DNA from 4 places in the Kitasatospora sp. SC0581 genome. Region 3 is predicted to be linked to each of the others. Evidence: riboswitches for the same ligand, from Rfam matches in the RefSeq annotation. Region 3 holds a riboswitch; each other region holds the start of a gene.
The links. Region 3 has a riboswitch for cobalamin ahead of ACLWS4_RS13805 (cobalamin biosynthesis protein). Riboswitches for the same ligand answer to the same signal wherever they lie in the genome.
Positions count from the first base shown of each region.

Region 1 (2,192 bases), on a different contig from region 3:
CCGTACCACCGGGTGGGCCCGGCCGCCCTGCGCTCACTGCTGACGGCCCTCGGCACCCTCGTCCTGCTGCTCCCGTACGGCACCCTCGGCAAGGTCGCCGGGTGGTCGCCCTCGCGCGGCAACGCCCCCGGCTCGGCCGGCTCGGTCCTGCTCGGCACGCTCCAGTGGGCCGGCCTGTTCACCGTCCTCGCGGTGGCCGGCACCATCGCCTACGCGCGCCGCGAACAGATGCCCGAGCACGACGCGCCGGAGAAGGAGCCCCTCCCCACCACCCGGGGCCGGCGCGCCCTGCTCGGGGCCGTCCTGACCGCCACCGCCCTGCTGGTCCCCGCCGCCCACCTGTGGACCGGCACCTCCGGCGCGCTGTTCCGCCACCTCGGCTACGGCATGCTGCTGGCCGCCCCGCTCGCCGGGGTCGGCCTGACCCGGCTGGTCGGCGCCCACTTCCGCCACCCCCAGCTCGGCATCCTGGTCTGGGTCGCCCTGCTCGCCCTCGGCCTGGAACAGTCCGCACTGCGCTACCAGAACGGGCCCGACTCCGGCCGCCTGCTGGCCGTCCTGCGGGTCCACACGGAGCCCCAGGGCCGCTACCTCACCGAGGTCGACGGACTCGCCGAGTACTACCTCGGCGGCGTCTCCAAGCCCGAGCAGTGGGTCTCCGCGCGCGCCGGCACCGACTACCGCGACGGGGCCGGGGTCGAGCACCACGGCGACGACGGCAGCGTCGCCGCGATCCGGGACGGCTGGTTCACCATGGTCGTCCTCGACAGCACCGCGCCGAGGGCCACCGACCGGGCCCTGAGCGAGGCCCTGGGCGCCGCCGGACACTACCGGCTGGTCGCCCAATTCACCTCGCCGACCGGCGATTCGAGCACGTACAAGGTCTATCTGAAGCACTGACCGGCCGCCCGGCCCACGCACATCCGCGACACGACAGGCACAACATATGGTGCCGCCGCAGTCCGGCGGCACAACATGTATGCTCGCTTCTGCTGTCGATGCAGGGGAACCCGGTGCGAATCCGGGACTGCCCCGCAGCGGTGAGCGGGCGGCTCCAGCAGCCGCACCCCGCGAGTCCGAGTACCTGCCGACGGCGTGCGCCACGGCCCTCCCGCAGAGGCCGCGCCGGCACCAGCAGTACCCCTCCGGGCCTCGCGGGCGGGCCGGGGAGTCACCTCGCGCGACGCTTTTTGCGTTCGCGCCGTGCTCCCCTGCCCAGATCGGCCCGGTGGCCCCCCGAGCACCGCCGCCGATCGCCGCCAGGAGAGAGCGCCTTGACCACCGCTGCCTCAGCCACCCTGCCCGCCCAGGGCTCCGGTACCGCCTTCACCGACCCGACGGTCTCCGACCCCGGGGGCGCGCTGCTGCGGCTGCTCACCGACCGCAGCACCGACCTCACCGAGGTCGACCCCGGCCATGTCGCCGCCGCCGCGCTGCGCGGCCGCCACGCCGGCTCGGACTTCGCCGAGCTGCGCGGGCTGGCCGTGGACGCCGCCGCGTCGATGATCGCCGAGGACCCCCAGTACTCGAAGCTGGCCGCCCGCCTGCTCGCGCTGGAGATCGTCGACGAGGCGAACAGCCAGGGCTCGGTGTCCTTCTCCGCCTCGATCGCCGTCGGCCACACCGAGGGCCTGATCGGCGACACCACCGCGGACTTCGTCGCCAAGCACGCCGCCGCCCTGGACGCGCTGATCGACACCGCCGGCGACGACCGCTTCGAGTACTTCGGCCTGCGCACCGTGCAGTCCCGCTACCTGCTGCGCCACCCGATCACCCGCAAGGTGATCGAGACCCCGCAGCACTTCCTGCTCCGCGTCGCCTGCGGCCTGGCGGTCGGCGACTCCGAGCAGTCGGTGCGCGAGGTGGCCGAGCTGTACGGCCTGATGAGCCGCCTGGAGTACCTGACCTCCTCGCCGACGCTGTTCAACTCCGGCACCCGGCACCCGCAGATGTCGAGCTGCTACCTGCTCGACTCGCCGCTGGACAACCTGGACTCGATCTACAACCGCTACGCGCAGATCGCCCGCCTGTCCAAGCACGCCGGCGGCATCGGCCTGTCCTACTCGCGCATCCGCTCGCGCGGCAGCCTGATCCGCGGCACCAACGGCAAGTCCAACGGCATCGTGCCGTTCCTGCGCACCCTCGACTCCTCGGTCGCCGCCGTCAACCAGGGCGGCCGCCGCAAGGGCGCG
Region 1 is NZ_JBLRWA010000008.1:272,403-274,594, forward strand. It holds gene ACLWS4_RS16495 (glycosyltransferase family 39 protein) at 1-900, shown strand, start outside; cobalamin riboswitch at 973-1,107, shown strand; gene ACLWS4_RS16500 (ribonucleoside-diphosphate reductase subunit alpha) at 1,299-2,192, shown strand, end outside.
Region 1: another riboswitch for cobalamin. It lies ahead of ACLWS4_RS16500 (ribonucleoside-diphosphate reductase subunit alpha); the one in region 3 lies ahead of ACLWS4_RS13805 (cobalamin biosynthesis protein).

Region 2 (2,192 bases), on a different contig from region 3:
GCTCGTCCCCGTGCACGCCCCGGCGGACCGGCTGGACGAGGTCGTCCGCGGGCTGAAGGCCGTCGCCAACCTGGACGGGCTGCTGGTCACCGTCCCGCACAAGCTGGCGATGTGCGGGCACGCCGACGAACTCAGCGACGCCGCCGCCCTGTTGGGCAGCACCAACGCGCTGCGCCGCGAGCCGGACGGCCGCTGGTACGGCGACAACTTCGACGGCGCCGGGTTCGTCCGGGGCCTGGCCGCCGCCGGGCACCACCCGGCCGGGCTGCGGGTGGCACTGGCCGGCGCCGGAGGCGCGGGGCTCGCCATCGCCGCCGCCCTGCTCGCCGAAGGGGCCGCCGCACTCACCGTGACCGATCCCGACCGGGGCCGGGTGGACGCCCTGCTGGAGCGGCTCGGCACCCGCTGGCCCGGCCGCGTGGCCGCCGCCCCGCGCCCGCCCTCCGGCGTCGACCTCGCGGTCAACGCCACCCCGCTGGGCCTGGACCCGGCCGACCCGCTCCCCTTCGACCCGGCCCCACTGGCGCCCGGCGCGCTGGTCGCCGACATCATCATGACGCCCGCCGAGACCCCGCTGCTGCGCACCGCCGCCGCCCTCGGCCTCGCCACCCACCCCGGCATCCACATGCTCGCCGAGCAGCTGCCGCTCTACCGCTCCTTCTTCCGTCTTCCGGGGTGATCCCCCGTCCCTCCGGAGCCGGCCGACCCCCGTGGCCGTTCCCTCCCCCGTCCCCGGGAACGATCCAAACGATCATCCCACCGGCCGGTCGCCACCGACCTGACCACGCCTGATAGCGTGCCATCGCCGTGGTGTTCGGGAAACCGGTCTGAGTCCGGTGCGGCCCTCGCCACTGTTGCCGCGGAGTTCCGCGGCCCTCGCTGACCGGCTTTCGCCAGCGGTCAGGGCCACTGGGCGGGCTGGTAGAGCCGCTCGGGAAGGTCGGTCGCGGCGTGTTGATGCGGAAGCCAGGAGACCGGCCACGGCGCGACATGTTCCACGAGGGTTTTGGAGAACACGTGCCCAGCGGTCAGCCGTACCCGCATCCGGTCCGATCCATACGTTCCACGCGCTCCATGCGTCCCGTACATCCCGTACGTCCCACAGGTCCGACACGCGTCGGCCGGGCCGTCGCGGCCCTGCTGTTCGTCGGCGTGCTCGGAGGCTGCGCGGGCGCCCCCGCGCCCGCCGCGTCCGGCGGGGCGACCGGAAGTGCCGCGCCGGTCAGCGTGGACAACTGCGGGACCACCGTGACGGTCGGCGCGCCGCCCGAGCGGCTGGTGACGCTCAACCAGGGTGCCACCGAGGTGGCCCTGGCCCTCGGCCTGCAGTCCCGCATGGCCGGTACCGCCTACCTCGACGACTCCGTCCCGGAGAAGTGGAAGGCCGCCTACGACTCCGTCCCGGTGCTCTCCAAGAAGTACCCGACGAAGGAGAACCTCCTCGCGGCCCGTCCCGACTTCCTGTACGCCTCCTACTCCACCGCGTTCACCGACAAGGTCGCGGGCACCCGGGAGGAGCTGCGCGGCCAGGGCGTCCCGTCGTACCTGTCCCCGTTCGGCTGCTCGGACAAGAACCAGGTGCCGCCGACGACCTGGCAGGCGGCATGGGGCGAGCTGAACGACGTCGCCAAGGTCTTCGGCGTCCCGGAGCGGGCCGCCGCGATCCAGCGGCAGCAGGAGCAGCAGCTGGCGCAGTTCACGGCGACGGCCGCGGGCAAGGGCCTGAAGGTCCTGTGGTTCGACTCGGACACCAAGACGCCGTACGTCGGCACCGGCCAGGGCGGCCCCCAACTCGTGCTCGACGCCGTGGGCGCCCGCAACGTCTTCGGGGACCTGCCCGGCAGCTGGCAGAACGTGAGCTGGGAGAAGGTCGTCGCGGCGGACCCGGACGCCATCGTGGTCGCGGACGCCGACTGGGACACCGCCCAGTCCAAGATCGACTACCTGGAGAACGACCCGGTCCTGAGCAAGCTCACCGCCGTGCAGCGCAAGGCCTTCGTGACGGTGCCGTTCTCCGAGTCGACCCCCGGCGTGCTGCTCGCCGACGGTGCCGCCCGGGTGTCCGACGGGCTGGGCCGACTGCACCCGGCTTCATGACCACCGCGCCCCACCCCGTCGTGCGGCCCGCTGGTCCGGGCCGCGCGACGGCGGCCCTGGCCGTCGCCGCGGCCCTGCTCCTGAGCACCCTGCTC
Region 2 is NZ_JBLRWA010000032.1:74,643-76,834, forward strand. It holds gene ACLWS4_RS31960 (shikimate dehydrogenase family protein) at 1-679, shown strand, start outside; cobalamin riboswitch at 792-998, shown strand; gene ACLWS4_RS31965 (ABC transporter substrate-binding protein) at 1,075-2,097, shown strand; gene ACLWS4_RS31970 (FecCD family ABC transporter permease) at 2,094-2,192, shown strand, end outside.
Region 2: another riboswitch for cobalamin. It lies ahead of ACLWS4_RS31965 (ABC transporter substrate-binding protein); the one in region 3 lies ahead of ACLWS4_RS13805 (cobalamin biosynthesis protein).

Region 3 (2,192 bases):
CGTCCGGGGAGGCGGGGGCGCCCCGGTCGCCGCGGTAGGTGACGGCGAGGGCGGGCAGGCCGAGCCGGTCGAGGACGGGGAGCACCGGGAGGGTCTGCCGGCGGTCGTCGCCGGGGCCGTGCACCAGGATCACCCAGGTGCCGCGCTTGCCGTCGAGCCGCCAGGCGGGGAGGGCGCCGAGCTCGCCGTCGGCGGTGGTGTCGGCGAAGGCCAGGCCGAGCGCCTCGGTGGGGTCGCCGAGGTGGACCCGCGGGGTGAAGCGGACCTCGGTGCCGGGGACGAGGGTGCCCCGGTCGGCGCGGACCAGTCGGCGGGTGACGCCCTGTTCGTCGGCGTGCAGCACCTCCTCGACGACCGCGTGCCCGCCGTCCGCCCACTCCACCGCCCAGCGGCCGGGGCGCAGGCTCGCGGGGCCGCGGGTGAAGGTGACCCGGCCGGCGGCGAGGGCGCGGACCTGGACCGGCCCGGACTCCTGGACGGCGGTCACCGGACGGACCATCCGCTCGGAGGCCCGGCGGCCGACCACCAGCACGGCGGCCCCCACCGCGGCGGCCGCCACGACGGCGGCGGTTCCCCAACGCATCTCGCTCCCCGCTCTGTTGTTCACGGACGTTGTTCACGGACGTTGTTCACGGACGTTCTTCACGGACCGGACGGTGTTCGAGCCCCAGTTCACCGGCGCTCCGCCCGACCGGCCACCGGGCTGGGCCGTCCGGGTCACCCGGCGGGCGCTCCCGGGGTGCTCAGGGCGGTGCTCAGGGCGGTACTCAGGGGGTGCCGGTGGCGGGGGTCGGGGCGGGGCCGCGCCGGGCGATCCGACCGGGCGTCAGCGGCGTCCCCGTGTGACCAACCCCTCCGTGACCTCGGTTGACTCCCGGTTCGGGCCCGTGATGGGATCCTGGGGCCAAACGGAGGCATGGAGAGGAAGCCGGTGGAAGTCCGGCGCGGTCCCGCCACTGTCACCGGGGAGCACGCTCGGAACATCGCCACGGCGGGCCGTCGACGGCCGCTGGAAGGCTCCGGGGGTGCGTTCGACCCGGAAGCCAGGAGACTCTCGCCGCCGTCACGTCGATCCAGGGCGCGGACCCTGAGTGAGGACACGCACGCGATGCAGGCTGCCCCGCCCGGCCGGACTCCGAGCTGCCCTCCGCCGTGCGGCCGATGACCCCGCGCGCGCCTTCCCCCGCTCCGCGCCCGCTGACCCGAGCCTCGCGCCCGCTGGCCCGCGCCGCCGTGTTCGCGCTCGGCGCCGCCGCGGGCTACGCCGCCGACGCCCGCTTCGCCGACCCCCGCCGGGGCCACCCGGTGGCCTTCTTCGGCAGCGCCGCGACCCGGCTGGAGCGGCGGCTGTGGCGCGACGACCGCGCCGCCGGGGCCGGGTACACCGCGCTGTGCGTGGGCGCGGTCGCGGCGGGCGCGGTCGCCCTGGACCGTACGGTGGGCCGGCGCCCGCTGGGCCGGGCGGCGCTGGCGGCGGCCGCGACCTGGACGGTGCTCGGCGGCACCTCGCTGACCCGGGAGGCCCGCACCATCGGCCGCTCGCTGGCCGCCGGCGACCTCGCCGCCGCCCGGGAGCGGCTGCCGCACCTGTGCGGGCGGGACCCGAGCGCGCTGGACGGGCAGCAGATCGCCCGGGCGGTGGTCGAGTCGGTGGCCGAGAACACCGCCGACGCCGTGGTGAACGCGCTGACCTGGGGCGCCCTGGCCGGCACCCCCGGCCTGCTGGCCTTCCGCGCCGTGAACACCCTGGACGCCATGGTCGGCCACCGCTCGCCCCGCTACGCCCGGTTCGGCTGGGCCTCGGCCCGGCTGGACGACGTGGCGGGCTGGCCGGGTGCCCGGCTGACGGCCCTGCTGACGGTGGCCGCCGCCCCCGAGCCCCGGACCGCCTGGCGGGTCTGGCGGCGCGACGGCTCCGCGCACCCGAGCCCGAACGCGGGCCAGGCCGAATCGGCGTTCGCCGGCGCGGTGGGCGTCCGACTGGGCGGCACGCTGCGGTACGGCGAGCGGGTGGAGCACCGGCCCGTCCTGGGCGCGGAGCTGCGGCCGGTGACGGTGGACGACATCGAGCGGGCCTGCGCGCTCTCCCGGCGGGTGGGCGCACTGGCGCTGGGTACGACGGTCGCGGGGCACGTCCTGCTGCGGGCACTGCTGAAGAAGAGGGGACGGGCATGAGCAACGCACTGCTGGTC
Region 3 is NZ_JBLRWA010000006.1:287,726-289,917, reverse strand. It holds gene ACLWS4_RS13810 (alpha/beta hydrolase family protein) at 1-583, opposite strand, end outside; cobalamin riboswitch at 921-1,054, shown strand; gene ACLWS4_RS13805 (cobalamin biosynthesis protein) at 1,162-2,175, shown strand; gene ACLWS4_RS13800 (cobyric acid synthase) at 2,172-2,192, shown strand, end outside.

Region 4 (2,192 bases), on a different contig from region 3:
GGCCCCGCCGAAGCACTGCGCCCGCTTCCCGTGCGCGGCGGCGGTGGCGTACACGTACTGGGCGACCGGCGTGGAGCCGACGAAGCCGAGCGCCTGGACGCGCGGGTCCTCCAGCAGGGTGTCCACGGCCTCCTTGTCACCGTTGACGACATTGAGCACGCCCGGCGGCAGCCCGGCCTCCAGGAACAGCTCGGCCAGCCGCAGCGGCACCGAGGGGTCGCGCTCCGAGGGCTTGAGCACGAAGGCGTTCCCACAGGCCAGCGCGGGCGCGGCCTTCCAGAGCGGGATCATCGCCGGGAAGTTGAACGGCGTGATGCCCGCGACCACGCCGAGCGGCTGGCGCATCGAGTACACGTCGATGCCCGTCCCGGCGTTGTCGCTGAACTCGCCCTTCAGCAGGTGCGGGATGCCGGCGGCGAACTCCACGACCTCCAGGCCGCGTTGGATGTCGCCGTGGGCGTCGGCCACGGTCTTGCCGTGCTCGGCGGAGAGCAGCCGGGCCAGCTCGTCCTTCTCCTGCTCGACGAGTTGGAGGAAGCGCAGCAGGACGCGGGCCCGCCGCTGCGGGTTCCAGGCGGCCCACGCGGGCTGGGCCTGCGCGGCGTCGGCGATCACCGCCTCGACCTCGGCGCGGCTCGCCAGGGGCACCCGGGCCTGCACCCGGCCGGTGTTGGGGTCGTACACGTCGCCGAAGCGGCCGGAGGTGCCGGCGGTGGGCTTGCCGGCGATGAAGTGGGTCAGTTCTCGGACCATCGGTTCCTTCTCTCGACAGGGGTGGGGAGAGGAGGAATGGAGGCCGCCGCCTGCTGGCGGGCGCACGGTGGTGCGCCCCTCGGCACGGGCGTACGGCGGTGTGACGGTACGTCAGGACGCGGGCGCCCCGGCGGTCGTCGGCACGGGACAGCCAGGCGCGGTGGAACGGGAGCAGCCCGGAGTCATGTGTGTCGTCTCCATCCTCGTGGAAAACACGAACCACCCGCGGCCGGTATCCTGACTCCCGGATCACCGCACGCCCTCAGGCCTTCCCGGCTGGCTGCCAGTGGCCGTCATCTGCGAGGACGGACTCCCCGGTCACAGTGGCGGGACCGTGCCGGACTCACACCGGCTTCCCTGACACCGCGGACCTGCCGTCGACCATATAGTTGGACGTCCTAGTAAGTCCAGGGGTACGCGCCCGCGCCGCGCCGCCGGAGGGCCGCTCACCCCCGTCCACCTGCCCGGACACGCCGGGAGCCGGCCCCGAGGGACCGGCTCCGAGGGCCGGCTCCGATGACCGCCGCTCAGCGGCCGGTGGTGACGACCATGCGGAAGCGGGCCCGGTTGGCGGCCATCTTCTCCACCGCCGCCGCGGTCCGCTCCAGCGGCACCTCCTCGACCCAGGCCCGCACCCCCGTCCGCGCCGCGAAGCGCAGCGTGTCCTGGGTGTCGACCGCGATGCCCGAGGAGTGCGCGTAGACCTTCCGGTCGCCCTGGATCAACTGCAGGGCGCTCAGCTGCAGCGGCTCCGCCGGGAGTCCGACCATGACGAGCTCGCCCCGACGGGTGATCCCGTCGATCGTCGCCACCACGGCGGGCGCGTTGGTGACGGTGGACAGGACCACCTTCGCACCTCCCAACTGCCGTAGGGCCTCGGCGACATCGCCCGCGGTGCTGTCGATGTAGTGGGCGGCGCCGAGCCGGAGCGCGAGCGGCCCCTTCTCCTGGCCGCGGGCGATGGCGACGGTACGGAAGCCCATCTTCTCGGCGAACTGGACGCCCAGGTGGCCGAGTCCGCCGATCCCCAGGATGGCGACGGTGTCCCCGGGCCGTGCGGCGGAGCGGCGCAGGGCGTTGAAGACCGTCACCCCCGCGCAGGCCAGCGGCGCCGCCTCGACCGCGGTGAGCTCGTCCGGGACCGCCGCCAGGGCCACGGCCGGGACGACGACGGAGTCGGCGAACCCGCCCGGATAGGCGACGCCGGGGATCTCGACCCGTGCGCAGTGCAGGCCGTCGCCCGCCCGGCACGCGTCGCAGTGCCCGCAGCTGCCGCCGTACCAGCCGACCGCGACCCGGTCGCCGACCCGCCAGCCCTCCACGCCCTCGCCGAGGGCGTCGACGCGGCCGGCGATCTCGTGCCCCGGGGTGATCGGGAAGGTGCTGCCGGGCAGCAGGCCGCTGGCGATGAGCAGGTCGGAGTGGCAGACCCCGCACGC
Region 4 is NZ_JBLRWA010000029.1:4,254-6,445, forward strand. It holds gene ACLWS4_RS30370 (CoA-acylating methylmalonate-semialdehyde dehydrogenase) at 1-753, opposite strand, end outside; cobalamin riboswitch at 963-1,154, opposite strand; gene ACLWS4_RS30375 (alcohol dehydrogenase catalytic domain-containing protein) at 1,281-2,192, opposite strand, start outside.
Region 4: another riboswitch for cobalamin. It lies ahead of ACLWS4_RS30370 (CoA-acylating methylmalonate-semialdehyde dehydrogenase); the one in region 3 lies ahead of ACLWS4_RS13805 (cobalamin biosynthesis protein).